Regions from separate parts of the Luteibacter sp. 329MFSha genome, predicted to be linked through region 2. Evidence: riboswitches for the same ligand, from Rfam matches in the RefSeq annotation. Region 2 holds a riboswitch; the other holds the start of a gene.
What was found. Region 2 has a riboswitch for thiamine pyrophosphate ahead of thiC (phosphomethylpyrimidine synthase ThiC). Riboswitches for the same ligand answer to the same signal wherever they lie in the genome.
Positions count from the first base shown of each region.

Region 1: linked by a shared signal. The riboswitch ahead of BMW54_RS14420 (TonB-dependent siderophore receptor) and the one ahead of thiC (phosphomethylpyrimidine synthase ThiC) in region 2 are both predicted to bind thiamine pyrophosphate.

Region 1 covers NZ_FOJE01000003.1:86,031-94,168, forward strand. The annotation lists gene pnuC (nicotinamide riboside transporter PnuC) at 1-193, opposite strand, end outside; gene BMW54_RS14420 (TonB-dependent siderophore receptor) at 195-2,369, opposite strand; TPP riboswitch at 2,426-2,522, opposite strand; gene BMW54_RS14425 (phosphotransferase enzyme family protein) at 2,526-3,656, opposite strand; gene BMW54_RS14430 (MASE1 domain-containing protein) at 4,003-4,926, shown strand; gene BMW54_RS14435 (hypothetical protein) at 4,978-5,421, opposite strand; gene BMW54_RS14440 (hypothetical protein) at 6,212-6,634, opposite strand; partial or broken gene BMW54_RS14445 (IS3 family transposase) at 6,899-7,973, shown strand; gene BMW54_RS14450 (GTP pyrophosphokinase) at 8,040-8,138, opposite strand, start outside.
Region 2 covers NZ_FOJE01000001.1:881,379-889,516, forward strand. The annotation lists gene BMW54_RS03840 (response regulator transcription factor) at 1-411, opposite strand, end outside; gene mqo (malate dehydrogenase (quinone)) at 500-2,002, opposite strand; gene BMW54_RS03850 (cupin domain-containing protein) at 1,999-2,394, opposite strand; gene fumC (class II fumarate hydratase) at 2,407-3,855, opposite strand; gene BMW54_RS03860 (helix-turn-helix domain-containing protein) at 4,131-4,610, shown strand; gene BMW54_RS03865 (pyridoxamine 5'-phosphate oxidase family protein) at 4,721-5,155, shown strand; TPP riboswitch at 5,330-5,436, shown strand; gene thiC (phosphomethylpyrimidine synthase ThiC) at 5,496-7,319, shown strand; gene BMW54_RS03875 (FAD-dependent oxidoreductase) at 7,303-8,138, shown strand, end outside.

The sequences.
Region 1 (8,138 bases), on a different contig from region 2:
GCCATCCATACAGGATGAGCACCGCGAAGATCGCCTGCAGCAGCGTGTCCGAGTAAAGCCGCGCGTCGACGAAGATCCACGCATAGGCCACGACCGAGACGAGCCCGACGGGCCAGCACCACGGGCTGCGCCGCGCCGTCAGCCACACGCCCGCCGCGCTGACCAGCGCGGCGAACAGCTCGAACAGGGACAGCTCAAAGCTCATAGGTCACCGACAGGCGGGCCAGTCGCGGCATGCCCGGGAACAGATAGCTGTCGCCACCGGAACTGCCCGTGTCGCGCCAGTAGAACCGGTTGAACACGTTATCCACATTCAGGCGCCACGTCAGCGCATGGCCGCCCACCTGCGTGGCGAACCGCAGCCCCGCGTCGAACACGTTGTACGCCGGCACGCGCGTGGCCCCGTCGGGTGTCGCCACGTTGCTGCCCGCGTAGCGCCAGCCGCCCAGGATGGCCAGGCCTGGCGCGAACGGCAGGCTGTAATCGGCGTACACGGCGCTGCGCCAGCGCGGTACGTTGACCACCTGGTGGCCTTCGTAAGTCGGCGCCCCCGTGTTCTCGGCGCGCGCGCGGATCGCGTTCAGGCTGGCGGTGAGGCGCAGGTTCTCCGTGATCCGCCCCGCGAGGTTGAGTTCCACGCCCGTGTGCACCTCCTGGCCCTGCTGCACGAACGTGAAGCCTTCCGCCGTGTCGTCCGGACGCGCGAACTGGTACGCCTGACGGATGCGATACACCGCCGCCTGCAGGTCGAGGCCCTCGCCGATGGCGTACTTCACGCCCGCCTCCACCTGACGCGAATGCAACGGAGCCAGCGTGGTGCCGCCATTCGACGTCCAGTACGGCGCCTCGCGGCCGAGGGACAGGCCCTCGCCGTAGCTCACGTAGGTCGTCAACGGCGCGGTCGGCTGCCAGAGCACGGCGGCCTGCGGCAGCGACTGGCTGCTCCGCGTGTGGCGTTCGATCGCGCCGGTGTCGTCGTAGGCGCTTTCGTCGAGGCGGACGAAGCGCGTGCCGGCGAGCACCTGCCATTGCTCGCCCAGGTGGATCCGGTCGATCGCGAACAGCGTGCGCTGCCAGCTCGTCAGGCGGCGGACCGACGGACCCGGCTCGTTCGGCGACGGTGCGAACGACGGCACGACACGATCGTAGATGTTGGCGGTGCCGACGTAGTCGTACACGTAGGCGCGGCGGTCGATGGTCCGGCGGAAGCTCGTGGCGCCGACGTTGAGCTCGTGGTCGACGCTTCCCGTCGCGAAGCTGCCGGTGACGACGCCGCGCACTTCGTCGTTCTGCCGCGTGTCGTCGGGGCTGCGGAAATCGTAGACGTCGTAGTCGCCGTTGGGTGCGAAGAAGTAACCGGGCGTGGCGCCGGATGCACAGGATTCGGCGTAGAAGCACCCGTAGGCGAACGCGACGTTGTCGTCGATGACGGTGTGGCTGTGCCCCGCCGAGACCTGCGCGTTCCAGTTGTCGCTGAAGCGGTAGTTGAAGCGCAGCGACGTATTGCTGGAATGGATGCCCACCGGCCGCTGCCACGACTGGTAGCCGAGCAGGCGCGTGCGGCTCGCATGGGCGGGCACCGTCGTGCCCCCGAGCAACTGGTAGCCGGACGCCGAGCGTTGTCCACTCGTCTGGTAATCGGTGTCGAGCAGCAGGGTCGCCTTATCGGTGATCTTCCAGTCGGCCGCGATGGAGACGAAGCTGCGCCGGCCATCGGCGTGTTCGATGTAGGAGTGCGTCTTCTCGTTCGCGGCATTGACGCGCAGGCCGAACGACGGCGAGAACCAGGCGCCCAGGTCGAGGGCCTCGTAGTTCGAGCCGTGCGAATCGGTTCCGATCGTCACGTTATGGACGTCCGCCGGCCGCTTGCTGACGTAGTTGACGAGGCCGCCGGGCTCGACCACGCCGGCCTCGAGTCCGCCCAGCCCCTTCAGCACCTCGACGCGCTCCTTGCCTTCGAGCGCGAGCAGCTGCTCCGCCGACATGATCATCCCGTTGAAACGGAAGCCTGTCGCGAGGTCGAGCGGGAAGCCGCGGATGGAGACATCCTGGTAGTAACCCGCCGGCGCGTAGTTGTCGGTGATCGCGGCGTCGCCACGCACCAGTTCGCTCAGCGTGCGGGGCTGGCGATCGTCGATCTGCGCGCGCGTGATGACCGTGATCGCCGCGGGCGTATCGTGCAGCGGCGCGCTGCCGAAGCTGCCGAACGTATCCAGCTGCGAGTCGGCGGCGCGGTAGCTGTCCGTCGTCGTCGCGTGGACGTCCACGGTGGGCAGCGTGCGCGCCTGCGGGGGCGCGTCGTCCGCGGCGTGCGCCGTGGCGGCGAACGCAAGGATGGCAAGGGCGAGCGGGGTACGGGCAAGGATCATCGTCGTCTTCGGGTCCATGGACGAAGCGACGGCGAACCACGGGCCCCATCGGGCCATCCGTGGATCTGCAAGCTCCCTACGCCGGTACTAACCGGGTCAGGTTCCAAGGGACTCTCTCAGCCCGGCGATCGCCGGGCACCCCCGCTTCTAGAACCGTTATTGAACCACAATCCGGTCGAGGAACGTACGGCCGTGTCCGGTGGCGAACCAGCGCGCGTGGCCGAGCAGGAACGTGTGGTAGGCCACGTCCGCATGGTCGCGGCGGCCGGTGATGCCCTCGAAGTATTCGACCTCGGAGAGGGCGAAGTCGATGTGCACCAGCGGCAGCAGATCGACGAGGAGCGCGAGGTCGCCCGCCGCGAGCGGCCGCACGGACCGGTAGCCGTCGACGAGCGCGCGGGCGAGATCCGCGCGCCCGATGTCGCCGCGGTCGACGTCGAGCCACGCGATCGCGTTGCGCTCGATCGCGGTGGCGAGGTCGAACAGCGCGAACGTCTCCGCCGAGAGGCCGAGGTCGAGGACGTCGGTGATCGAGGCGTCGTCGCCGGCGCCGCTCCAGCAGAGATTGGAGACGTGCCAGTCGCCATGGGTCCACAGGCGGGCCTGCATCGCGATGCCACGGATGGCGCGCGCGTGCCAGGGTGCGATCGCGTCGGCGAGTTCGGCTCGCCAGTCGCGCTCCCGCAGGTAGCGCGCGAGCGCCGGACGTGAAGGAAGCTGCGCGTCGATGACGCGAGCCGGCTCGGCCGCCGCGAGGATCTCCGCGCGCGCGACGAGGATGTGCGTCTCGCGCTGCGGCGCGGCGTAGCCGCGCGCGGCGTCATGCAGGCGGGCCAGCATGGCGCCCGCCGCGCGCGCGTGATGCTCGCCATCGATCGGCGACCAGGAATACGCGTCGCGGTAGACATCCAGGCCTCGCGCCGCCTCGTGCACTTCGTAGACCCAGTCGCCGGCGGAAAGGACGGACGTGCCGTCCCCGGCCCGCACGGTGCGCGGTACGGGAATATCGCTTTCGCGCAGGTGCCTCGCGAAGCGATGTTCCTCGGCGAGCGTGTGTTCGTCCCGGACGGAACGATGGTGCCGCTTCACGAAGTAGCGCCCCCGGTCCGTCGTCACCAGGGCCGCCGCGGACAGCGGCCGCGGGCTGCGCCAGTCCAGCGAGCGAAGCGTGCCGAGCGACGGGAGCCGTTCGACGATCGCGGCGAGTTCGTCGCGACGCAGGGCCGGCCAGTCGGGCTCGAGCTGGTCGCCGGCGAGGCCGTGGGCGAGATGGGGGGCGTGGGTCATCCGGGGATTTTAGTGCGGGACGCGGCCCCGTACGGCCCGGTCGCTTGCGCCGGTCGGGCGCCCTGGCGGCAGTCCCGGTCCCGCGGCAAGGGGGGCGGGAGGCTCGCGCAGCCGACTCTTGAGAACAAACGGGGCCCTTAATCGGCAAATCCTTCAAAAACGTGTCCAATCCATGGCGAACGGGCCGATATACCTTCAGACTACCCTCACGGGAGCGGGTGTGTGAAAGGGGTCCGCGTGGCTCCGGCCAGCCGACGAAACGCGCCAGACAGGCGAACGACCAATCATGTAAGGACAAGATCGACCTAGGGGGACTACCGTGGGCGGAATGAACAGGGACGCGTTGGTGTGGGGTCGATACGTAGCCGTCGCGGGCGCCTACGCGGCCTGTTACGAGCTGACCCGCAATTTTTCGTTCTCGCACTGGATGCTCACCGCCGGGCTGCGCATGGCGTGCCTGCTGCTCGTTCCCCGGAAGTTCTGGCCGGCCCTCGCCGTCGGCGAAGCGTTGCCCATCGCCGAGATGGCCTTCGTGCACATGTCCGACTACGGCGTGGCCTGGGCCGTGGCCAACACCGTTCCTCCGATCGTCTTCTGCATGCCCATCGTGGCCTGGCTGCAATCGCGCCTGCCGATCATCCGTGCCGGCGGCGAGGTGAACATCGGCATGATCGTCCTGGCGACGCTGCTGTGCGCGGTGATGAACGCGGCCGAGAACTCGGTCGTGCTGAGCCTCATCCGCATGGACGATGGCTCACCGGCACCGAGCGTGACGCCGCAGATCTTCCTCGCGTGGTTCCTCGGCCTGTACCTGGGCGCGCTCACCCTGACGCCGAGCATCCTCGCCTTGCGTGAACGTCTCGCCGCGCAACCGAAGCGGACCGTCACATGGGACGCCATCCGTCATAGCACGCTGGCCCGCGACCTGCTCCTCATCGCGGTGCCGTCGCTGGCGTTGCTGATGGGTATCGCCTCGCAGACCGAAGGCACGGCCCTGCAGGTCACCCGCATGGCGATGGCGTTACCCGTCGTCGCCCTCACGCTGCGTCATGGCTGGCATGGCACATCGCTCGGCGGTCTTTTCGCGAGCGTCGCGATGGCATCCACCTCGTTCAGCCTGCTGGATCCCGCGATGATCCAGGCGCAGACGGTGATCGCCTTCGTGCTTTCGACATCGCTGCTGTTCGGCGTGCGTGTCGCACGTCGCCAGGCGGCCGCAAGACAAGTCCTGCTCGCGCAGGACCTGTCATCGGGTTTTCATCGCCACTGATGTCCGTTCCAGTGCGCGTGCCGTCGGCACGCGGACATGCCCGCGCGGTCGTTACCGACTCGTGCACTCCACGGGGTTCTTGCACTCCACGGCGACCGCCATCATGCGCATCGATCCATCGGACTGCGGCGCCACCGCGATCTGCGTCGCGGCATCCTGGTAGACGACCGTGTAGGCGGTGCTCGCCGGTGCAGGCAGCCGATCGTCGGCCGTGGCGAGGTTGGACGCGTCGGTACCGATCGGCAGCCCGGTGATGTCACCCGTGACGGTGCGCATGAAGGCGCCGCGAACCGTGCCGTTCGCGTCGTTGACCTGGAAGTACGTGATGTTGCCCTTCTTGAACTTGTAGACGTGGTAACCGGAGTTCGCACTGATGTCGGTCGTGTTGGGCCAGGACTGGCCGAGGCCGGTCACGGCGGTCTGTGCGTGGGCGGCGCCGATGCCGAGGGAGAGCGTGATGAGCGAGGCGAGCAAGAGGCGGTTGTGCGTGCGCATGATGGATACTCCTGTGTGATGGAAGTACGGCCCCGATGTCTTACTGCCCCGGGTTCCGTGTGTCGCCCATGGCGAACCCATGGCCGATACCGCCACTTTCCCGCATCGACCGCGGTCGCTTGGGGGCACCTGCCGAATCCGCGCATAGCTTGGACGGCTGTGTTGCGAGTCGGCCCCCTCCGGGTCCAGGCGCGCCCTTCCCTGCTTTCCGATGGATAGCGATCAGCGTCGAATAAACCGGCCTTTTTGCGGCACGCGCGCCGACGCGGCACGCGTCCGCCTGCCGGAATGGTCTGGAATGATCGTTTTCATCGACACTCGGCGCCGGTCGTCGCCCAGGCACTTGCCTGGCTACCGACCATGCCGCTCGCTCCTGCCACCCTCACCCGGATAAGCATGGGCCCGCCCCTTGGTGCGTGTCGTGATTCGACTGAAAAGCATCGCGCCGGTAACTGAGGCGCGCAGGCAGTCTGCCGGATAACCCGGACAGCGACCAGCACCGGCCCCATGAACGTCCCTTGCAGACGTTCGCCGTGCGGCGTTGCGGAAGCGGTCGCGACCCGCGCCGTTCCCGACGCTCCGCGAAACGCGCAAACAAAAAGGCCCCGATTTCTCGGGGCCTTTCTGCGTTTGGCTGGGAGACTAGGACATGCATAGAGTGCTCCCAACCACTTGATCTTAGGCCATTTGGCGCTTGGTCCAACCCAGAAGGATTGCCCTCCAGATTTGACCAAGCGGGCGAAGCCTGTTGCCACGGTGGGGCTGCAGCCACTCGTCACACCGCATCCCGTCAGGAGCGGAACAACTGACCTCGCAGACCTTCAACGAACGTGGTGGCCTCGCCACGCACCCAGGGCCAGCCCTTTGCAACATTCAGATCTTGGCCGGCCGTGTTGACGACTACCGTCGGCGAGCCCCAGATCAGCAGAACTCCGAAGAAGAGCGCGATAAGCCCGAAGACCACGGCCAGACCATTTCCCGATCCAAGGCACGCGAGGCCAATGAAGAGGAGAAGGATGCCCGCGAAGATCGATCGGGAGATGTCCAGGCGTACAGACGTCACGTGCTGGAGGGGGATGTCCTGGCGGGACCCGCCGCTCAACCAACCCTTAGCGCGGTAAAAGACCAAGCGCTTGGTGGTGACGGTGCCGAACGCGTTCTCAATGAAGGTCTGTTCGGTGTTGGAGGTGGCGGTTTGGGTTATGTCGGTCATGTGCTGCTCCTTGGGGCCGATGGCGAAAAAGTGGTCCAACCCCTATATATCGACGTGACCTTCACCTTCTTTAGGGTCAGCGTAATCCCGTCGTGGATTCGACGAACTGCCCGTCGTTGTCCGCCGTCAGGCAAACGCACCAGCTGGTCTGCTTCTCCGCAAGGTCGCGCGGATAAATCGGGGGGGGCGACCTCTCCGACGTCCCCCCGGTTTTGAGTAGCAAGGCGATTTGGAGTCCAATCCCCCAACTGACGGAGATTGGACGTGAAGAAGCGCTTTTCCGAAGAGCAGATCATCGGGTTCCTGCGTGAGGCCGAAGCCGGCATGGCGGTGAAGGACCTATGCCGCAAGCACGGCTTCAGTGAAGTCTCCTACTACCTGTGGCGCAGCAAGTTCGGCGGCATGACGGTCTCCGAGGCCAAGCGGCTTAAGGAACTGGAGGCGGAGAACGCCCGGCTGAAAAAGCTGTTGGCGGAGTCGATGCTGGAGAACGAGATCACTCGTGAGGCATTGCGAAAAAAGTGGTGACCGCGCCGGCGCGACGCTTGCTGGTGCGGGAGATGACGAACCAAGGGCTCAGCGAACGCCGTGCACTGACAGTGCTTCGCATAAGCGCCAGTGCGTTGCGTTACGTACCGCGCGCGGACCGCAATGGTGAACTTCGGCAGCGGATCGTGGCCCTGGCGCAGCGGCACAAGCGCTATGGCGTCGGCATGATCTATCTGAAGCTTAGGCAAGAAGGGATGCTCGTGAACTACAAGCGTGTGGAGCGGTTGTATCAGGCCGCCAGGCTGCAGGTGCGTCGCCGCAAGCGCAAAAAGGTGCCAGCAGGCGAACGGCAGCCCTTGTCCCGACCCATGGCACCCAACGAGGTCTGGTCGATGGACTTCGTGTTCGATCGCACGGCCGAGGGCCGCGTCATCAAGTGTCTGACGGTCGTTGATGACGCCACGCACGAGGCTGTCGTTATCGAGGTCAAACGCGCGATCTCCGGCATGGGCGTGACGCGCGTGATGGATCGCCTGGCGCTCACCCGGGGCCTCCCGAAGATGATCCGTAGTGACAACGGTAAAGTGTTCTGTGGCAAGTCGATGGTCATCTGGGCCATGAGCGTGGCGTGCAGCTGCGCCTGATCGAACCGGGCAAGCCGAACCAGAACGCTTACATCGAATCGTTCAACGGTCGCTTGCGCGACGAGTGCCTCAATGAACACTGGTTCCCGAGCCTGCTTCACGCACGCACCGAGATCGAAAACTGGCGAAGGGAATACAACGAGGAGCGGCCGAAGAAGGCGTTGGGCGGACCGACACCCGCTGCCTACGCCGAGCAGTCGCAGTAACCCCCGGACTCTAATTCGCTCCGCTACTGAAAGCGGGGGGGGGGGGGGGGGGGGGGGGGGGGGGCATCACATGCTGCTGCCAACATCTTCGAAAATTGGGCGAAGCTCATCCTGTGTGAGCGGCCACGCATCTCGTGTAGCGTTAGGACCTTCGACCGCTAACAT
Region 2 (8,138 bases):
GACGCTCGCCGCGCTCGTCGACGGGCCGGACGCGAGACGACGCGCCACGCTGCGGATGGTCGCCGCGAGCACCGGTAGGGCGACGGGTTTCGCCAGATACGCATCGGCGCCGTCTTCCAGGCCGCGCACGCGATCGGTGTTCTCGTCGCGTGCCGTCAGGAGGACGAGACCCAGCGACGGCGTGCCACGCAGCCGCCGCACGATGCTGAACCCATCTTCGTCGGGCAGGCCGACATCGAGAACGACCACGTCGACCGCCGCGGACGCGAGGATGGCATCGAGTTCCGCAGGACGGCCGGCGGTGCACACGTCGAAACCGTAGGTCTTCAGCTCCGGCGCGAGGACGCGTTCACGCAGTGCCTCGTCGTCCTCGAGCAAGGCGACGGACAACGCTGGAAGGGGCTGGGTCATGATCGGTCGGAGCGGCAGGACAGGCGTGCATCGTAGCCTCGGTTCCCCGACGGGTCACGGGCCATCGCTCGTCCGCCGCCCGACGCGTTCAGGGCCCGACGTTCTCGATCTTCAGCACGGCGGCTGTGGCCGCCCGGGTGGCATCGCACGCCGCCGCGTCCTTCGTGAGGTCGATGCCGTAGGTGGGGAAGATCGCCCGGAGCTTCGGCAGCCACGCGGACTCCGTGAGCCGGTCCGCGAAACAGGTCTGCAGCACTTCCACCGCGATCGCCGCGGCGGTGGACGCGCCAGGCGAGGCACCGAGCAAAGCCACGAGCGACTTGTCCGCCGCGGACACGAGTTCGGTACCGAAGATCAGCCGGCCGCCATGGTCGCCGTCGTCCGGCTTGATGATCTGCACCCGCTGGCCGGCCACGGCTTCCTTCCACTGTGGCCGCCGCGCGTTCGGGAAGAACGCCTGGAGCATCTCGAACTGGTGGTGCGCGCTCTGGAAGACCTGGCCGATCAGGTACTCCTCGAGCGAGGCGTTCTGTTTCGCCACGGACAGCAGCGGAAGGATGTTGTGCGCCGTGACGGATTCGAGCAGGTCGGCCGGCGAACCGTGCTTGAGGAACTTGGTCGAGAAGCCGGCATAAGGACCGAACAGCAGCGACGTCTTGCCGTCGATCACGCGCGTGTCGAGATGCGGCACGGACATCGGCGGCGAGCCGGTGGACGCCTTGCCGTACACCTTCGCGTGATGCCGCGCCGAGACCTCGTCGACGTCGCAACGCAGCCAGATGCCGCTCACCGGGAAGCCACCGTAGCCCTTCGCCTCCGGAATACCGGACTTCTGCAGCAGACGGATCGCGGCACCGCCGGCACCGATGAACACGAAGCGCGCGGACAGGCGCCGTGGCGTGCCGTCCACGGTATTCCCGAAGGTCACGTTCCAGCGTCCATCGCCCGCACGCTCAAGCGCGGTGACTTCGCTGTCGTAGTGTACGTCGACGCCGTCGCCCTGCAGATGGTGGATCAGCAGGTGGGTCAGGGCGCCGTAATCCACGTCGGTGCCCGTGACGATCCGGGTCGCCGCGACTTTCTGGGCAGGATCGCGTCCTTCCATGATCAGCGGCGCCCACTCGGCGATCCGCGCATGGTCTTCCGTGTACTCCATGCCCCGGTAGCAGTGGTGCGCGCTCATGGCGGCATGCCGGGCCTTGAGGAACGCGACGTTCTCCTCGCCCCAGACGAAACTCATGTGAGGGCAGGGGTGCAGGAACGCGCGCGGATCGGGAATGGCGCCGTTCTCGACGAGGTGCGCCCAGAGTTGCCGGGACACGTCGAACTGCGTGTTGACCTTCAGCGCCTCCGCGATGTCGACGCTTCCGTCGGCACGTTGCGGCGTGTAGTTGAGTTCGCAGTTCGCCGCATGCCCCGTGCCGGCGTTGTTCCAGGCCATGGAGCTTTCCAGCCCGCAGTCGTCGAGCCGCTCGACCACGGCGATCTTCAGTGTCGGGTCCAGCGCGTGGAGCAGCGTGCCGGTGGTCGCGCTCATGATGCCCGCGCCGATGAGGAGCACGTCGACGCGCGCGGCGTTGTCCTGGCTCATGCCTCGTTCCTCTTCGCCGTGAAATGGAGTGGGGTGTTCGCGTCATAGACGGCGTACGCGCGCCGCCATGGTTCGCTTCCGATGAGGCGCCAGCGATGGCCGCTGCCCGAGTCGTCCTGCGCGATCAGCACGTCGCCCGGATGGATCGTGAACGTCGCCCCGGACTTCACCTCGAATTCCACGGTGCCGGCGAGCGTGATGACGAACTGGGGTTGCGGGTCCTGGTGCCATTCGAAGGAACCGCCCGTCGCCGTTTCCTGGAACGAGAGCTCGCGGACCGCGATGGGCAGGCCGGACGCACGGCCGTGCAGTCCCGCACCGATATCGAGCTCGCCTTCCTCGAAAAGGGAGTTCCCGTCGGGCCCCGTCCACATTCTTACGCATCGAATCATCGTCGTACTCCTTCAGGCGCCGGCGAGGCCATGGCCGACCATGTCCAGCGGGCGGATCGTCTTCTCGAACAGCGCTTCGTCGACCAGTCCGGAGGCGAGCGCGGCCTCCTTGAGGCTTGTTCCGTCGGCGATGGCCTTCTCGGCGATGTGCGCGGCGTTCTGGTAGCCGATGACGGGCGAGAGGGCCGTCACGAGCATCACGCTGCCCGCGACGTACTGCGCGATCTTCTCCGGCACGATCGCGGTGCCTTCCACGGAGAACTCGCGGAAGCGGTCGCAGCCGTCGGCGAGGATGCGTATGGAATGCAGCACGTTGTTGATGATCACCGGCCGCATGGCGTTGAGTTCGAAGTTGCCCTGGCTGCCCGCTATCGCGACGGCGGAGTCGTTCCCGAGCACCTGGATCGCGATCATGACGATCGCCTCGCACTGCGTGGGATTGACCTTGCCGGGCATGATCGACGAGCCCGGCTCGTTGTCCGGCAACTTCAGCTCGCCCAGTCCGCAGCGCGGGCCGGATGCGAGCCAGCGCATGTCGTTGGCGATCTTCATCAGCGCGACGGCAAGGCCCCTGAGGCCCGCGGACGCACGCACCATGGCGTCGAGCGATCCCTGCGCCGCGAACTTGTTGGGCGCGGTGACGAAGGGCTTGCCCGTCAATGTCGCCACGCTCGCGGCGACGTCGCGCGAGAACCCGGGCGGCGCGTTCAGTCCCGTGCCGACGGCGGTGCCGCCCACGGCGAGTTCATAGAGTCCGCCTCGCGTCGCTTCGATCGCCTCCAGACAGGCGCGAAGCTGGCCGGCCCAGCCATGCCATTCCTGGCCGACGGTCAGCGGCACGGCGTCCTCGAGATGCGTCCGGCCGATCTTCACCACCGTCATCCATTCGTCGGCCTTGCGCTCGATGACCTCGACGAGACGCGTCACCGCCGGGATGAGCTGCTCGTCGATGGCGAGCACCGTCGCGACGTGCATGGCGGTCGGGAACGTATCGTTGGACGACTGGCCCATGTTGACGTCGTCGTTCGGGCCGACGGGATGCTGCGTTCCGAGCGTGCCGCCGAGCAACTGGATCGCGCGGTTCGACAGCACCTCGTTGACGTTCATGTTCGATTGCGTGCCCGACCCCGTCTGCCACACGTACAGGGGGAAATGGGCGTCGAGCTTCCCCGCGATGGCTTCGTCCGCCGCCTGCACGATGGCGTCGCGCTTCCACGCCGGCAGTCGTCCCGCCGTGGCGTTCACCAGTGCGCAGGCCTTCTTCACGTATCCGTACGCGCGGTAGACCGCGACGGGCATGTGGTCGCCGCCGATGTCGAAATGGTGCAACGAGCGTTCGGTCTGCGCACCCCAGTAGCGGTCGGCGGGCACGGAAACCTTTCCCATGCTGTCGAATTCTTCGCGGCGACCCGTGGCATCGATTCCGATCGGCACGGGACGCAGGCTTGGCGTGTCGTTCAAGGCGGTCTCCTCGGTCAGGCGGTGAGCGGGATGCCTCCCGGAGGCTAGGTCATGCGGCCCCGAAGCGGCTTGAAGGAAGCGGAAGCGGACGATTTTTCTATGCGACGCAAGGTTCGCCGATCGACGACGCGACCCCCCATACAGGGGGTCAAACGGCGGAGGCGCTTCGATAGCATCGGGTCCGTCTTCGACCACTGAAGATGGTGACTTTCATGCGAATCGACAGCTCACTTCCATCGGCGCCCGCGGGCGTTGGAAGTTCCCCGATACACGACGTGCAGCGGCTGCTCCAGCTCGCGCTGCGGCAGATCGCGGACGCGGAGCGCGCCGACCGCCGCGCCTGCGCCTACTACATCGAACAGGCGCTCCGGCTTCACCGGCACGCCGCTTCGGTACGGGCCCGGCCCGGCACGCACAACGGACTGGCGCCGTGGCAGGTCGCCACCGTGGAGAAGGTCGCGCTCGCTCGCCTGGACAACAACCTGTCGATCTCCGACCTCGCCTCCGCGTGCCGTCTCTCACGGGGCTATTTCAGCCGCGCGTTCAAGGCGACGTTCGGTGAAAGCCCGCATCGCTGGCGCCACAAGAAGCGCATTGAGCATGCGTGCCGGCAGATCGTCGGCACCACCGACACGCTGGCGCAGATCGCCGTGGCATGCGGCTTCAACGACCAGGCCCATTTCACGCGGTCCTTCAAGGCCGCGGTCGGCACGACGCCGAACCTTTATCGAAAGGAACAGGGCGCCTCCGTCTGACATGCGGGACGACTCGCGGTCACCACGCCGCGTGACCACTTTGGCACCACCCGCTTTTCACGGTGTCCTGCCGTATCGCATCGCAGTCTCCTCGTACCAAGGAGACCCCCATGACGATAAAGACGCTCGAAGACCTCTCGAAGAAAATGGCTGGCATCGACTTCGCGATGCTGCAGACCCATGCGGCGAACGGCGAGATCGCCGGACGCCCGATGAGCAACAACGGCGACGTCGAGTACGACGGCGACAGCTGGTTCTTCTCGCTGGAAGAGACGCACGTCGTCGGCGAGATCGAGGCCAATCCCGCCGTGGCGCTGTCGTTCACCGGTTCGAAGTCGCTACTCGGCAAGCCGCCGCTGTTCGTGGCGGTGGAAGGCCGCGGTCAGATCATTCGCGAAAAGGCGGAACTCGAACGCCATTGGCAGAGCGATCTGGAGCGCTGGTTCAAGGACGGCGTGGACACACCCGGGCTGGTGCTGATCAAGGTGAAGGCCGTCCGGATCACGTGGTGGGACGGCATGGACGAGGGGGAGATCATTCCCTGATCGTTGGCCGGTAGGAGCGCACCTGGGCGCGATCGGGGCCTCTCGCGAACGCCCTATCGCGCCCAGGTGCGCTCCTGCCCGGCCCTCGTAACGTTCGTCGCCTTCCGGATCCGATCTTCACGCGGCCCCTCATCCGGGGGCTTTCGCCGCGCCGAAAATCTGCGGTAGGCTCTGACCCGTTCCGAGGGGTGTCCTGCGTTGGCAGGGCTGAGATGGCGGCAGCCGGACCCTTTGAACCTGATCCGGGTCATGCCGGCGAAGGGACGGGAATGCAGCGCGCCGAGGGCGTGCGCCCTGACGATCGTCACCCGGATCTCCCATCCTCCAGGAGAAGAGATCCATGATTTCCAGCACGCCATCCAGCCACGCCGCACCGGCCGATGTCACCACCGGCCCGATCCGCGGGTCGCGCAAGATCCATCTTTCGCCGCCGGGCTACCCGGACATGCGCGTCCCGTTCCGCCAGGTGGTCCTGAGCGATCCGAAGGAAGCGCCGCTGAACCTGTACGACGCGTCGGGGCCGTACACCGATCCCGAGGTGGTCATCGATCTGGCGAAGGGCCTCCCGCACGTGCGACGAGCGTGGATCGAGCGCCGCGACTTCGAACGCATCGAGGGGCGGCCCGTGCGGCCCGAAGACAATGGCAGCCAGAGCGCCGACGCCGTCGTGGCGGCGTGTCCCGCCAGCGTGCCGTTGCGTCGCGGACGCACCGGGCAGCCGGTCACCCAGTTCGAGTTCGCGGTGGCGGGCATCGTGACGGAGGAGATGGTCTACGCGGCGTTTCGCGAGAATCTCGGCCGGACGATGGCGCTCGAGGATGCCGATGCGCGCCGCGCGGATGGCGAGGACTTCGGGGCGGAGATTCCCGCGTTCGTCACACCGGAATTCGTGCGCAGCGAGATCGCCCGTGGACGCGCGATCCTGCCGGCGAACATCAACCATCCCGAGCTCGAGCCGATGGTGATCGGCCGGAACTTCCTCGTGAAGGTGAACGCCAACATCGGCAACTCGGCCGTCAGTTCCGGCGTGGCCGAGGAGGTCGAGAAACTCGTGTGGTCGACGCGCTGGGGCGCGGACACCGTGATGGATCTTTCCACGGGGCGGAACATCCACAACATCCGCTCGTGGATCATGCGCAACGCTTCCGTGCCCATCGGGACCGTCCCCATCTACCAGGCCCTCGAGAAAGTCGGCGGCGACCCGCTGAAGCTGACCTGGGAGGTCTTTCGCGACACGCTGATCGAACAGGCGGAGCAGGGGGTGGACTACTTCACCATCCACGCGGGCGTCCGGCTCGCGCACGTGCCGCTGACGGCTCGCCGTGTTACCGGGATCGTCAGCCGCGGCGGGTCGATCATGGCGCGCTGGTGCCTCGCGGGTCATCGCGAGAGCTTTCTGTACGAACGTTTTCGCGAGATCTGCGAGATCTGCCGCCAGTACGACGTGTCGCTTTCGCTCGGCGACGGACTGCGGCCCGGCTCGATCGCCGACGCGAACGACGCGGCGCAGTTCGCGGAGCTCGAAACGCTGGGCGAGCTCACGCGCATCGCGTGGGAGCACGGGTGTCAGGTGATGATCGAAGGACCGGGTCATGTGCCCATGCACAAGATCAAGGTGAACATGGAGAAGCAGCTCGCGTCGTGCGGCGAGGCGCCGTTCTACACGCTCGGGCCCCTGACGACGGACGTGGCACCGGGCTACGACCACATCACCTCCGGTATCGGCGCGGCCATGATCGGCTGGTTCGGTACGGCGATGCTGTGTTACGTCACGCCGAAGGAGCACCTCGGGCTGCCCGACCGGGACGACGTGAAGGTCGGGGTGATCACCTATCGCATTGCTGCGCATGCGGCCGACCTCGCCAAGGGCCATCCGGCCGCGAAGCTGCGTGACGACGCGCTTTCGCGCGCCCGCTTCGAGTTCCGCTGGGAAGACCAGTTCAACCTCGCGCTCGACCCCGACACGGCCCGCGCGTACCACGATGCGACGTTGCCGAAGGACGCGCACAAGGTCGCCCACTTCTGTTCGATGTGCGGTCCGAAGTTCTGTTCGATGAAGATCTCGCAGGATCTTCGCCAGGATGCCGAGGCGCTCGCCGGCATGGCGTCCAAGTCCGAGGAATTCGTCGCGGGCGGTGGAGCGTTGTATGTCCCGGCCGCTTGAAGGCATGCCCGTGGCGATCATCGGCGCTGGCGTCGCGGGTCTGTCGGCGGGGCTGGCCCTGTCGGCACGCGGCGCACGGGTCAGCATCTACGAGCGGGCTCCCGCAATCGGGCGCGATGCCTGTTCGTGGATGGCCGGCGGGATGCTCGCGCCGTTCTGCGAGATGGATGGCGCCGAGCCCGTCGTCTGCGAGCGGGGGCGGCTCGCCCTGACATGGTGGCCCGCGAAGGTTCCCGCCGTTACGCAGGCGGGCACCCTCGTGCTCGCGCTTCCTCGCGATGGCGCGGAGCTCGAGCGCATGGCGATGCGGACCCGCGATCACGCGTGGGTCGACGGCGAGGGCATCACCGCGCTCGAGCCGGATCTCGCGGGCCGCTTCCGTCGCGGGCTGTGGTTCGCCAACGAGGCGCACCTCGATCCGCGCAAGGCGCTTCTCGCGGCGGCCGCCGCGATCGAGCGTGACGGTGGGCGCATCGAATACGACGGCGACGTGCGGCCCGACGACTTCGACGGGGTACCTGTCGTCGACTGCCGCGGCCTCGCGGCATGCGACGATCTGCCTGACCTGCGAGGCGTGCGTGGCGAGATGGTGATCCTGCGAAGCCGCGACGTACGCCTGTCGCGTCCCGTGCGGCTGTTGCATCCACGGACGCCCGTATACATCGTCCCACGCGACGACGGTCTGCTCATGGTCGGCGCCACCACGGTCGAGAGTCCGGACGGGCATCCGGTCACCGTGCGCTCCGCGGTGGAGCTGCTCAACGCCGCCTACGCGCTGCATCCCGCGCTGGCCGACGCTGAAATCGTCGAGCTCGGCGC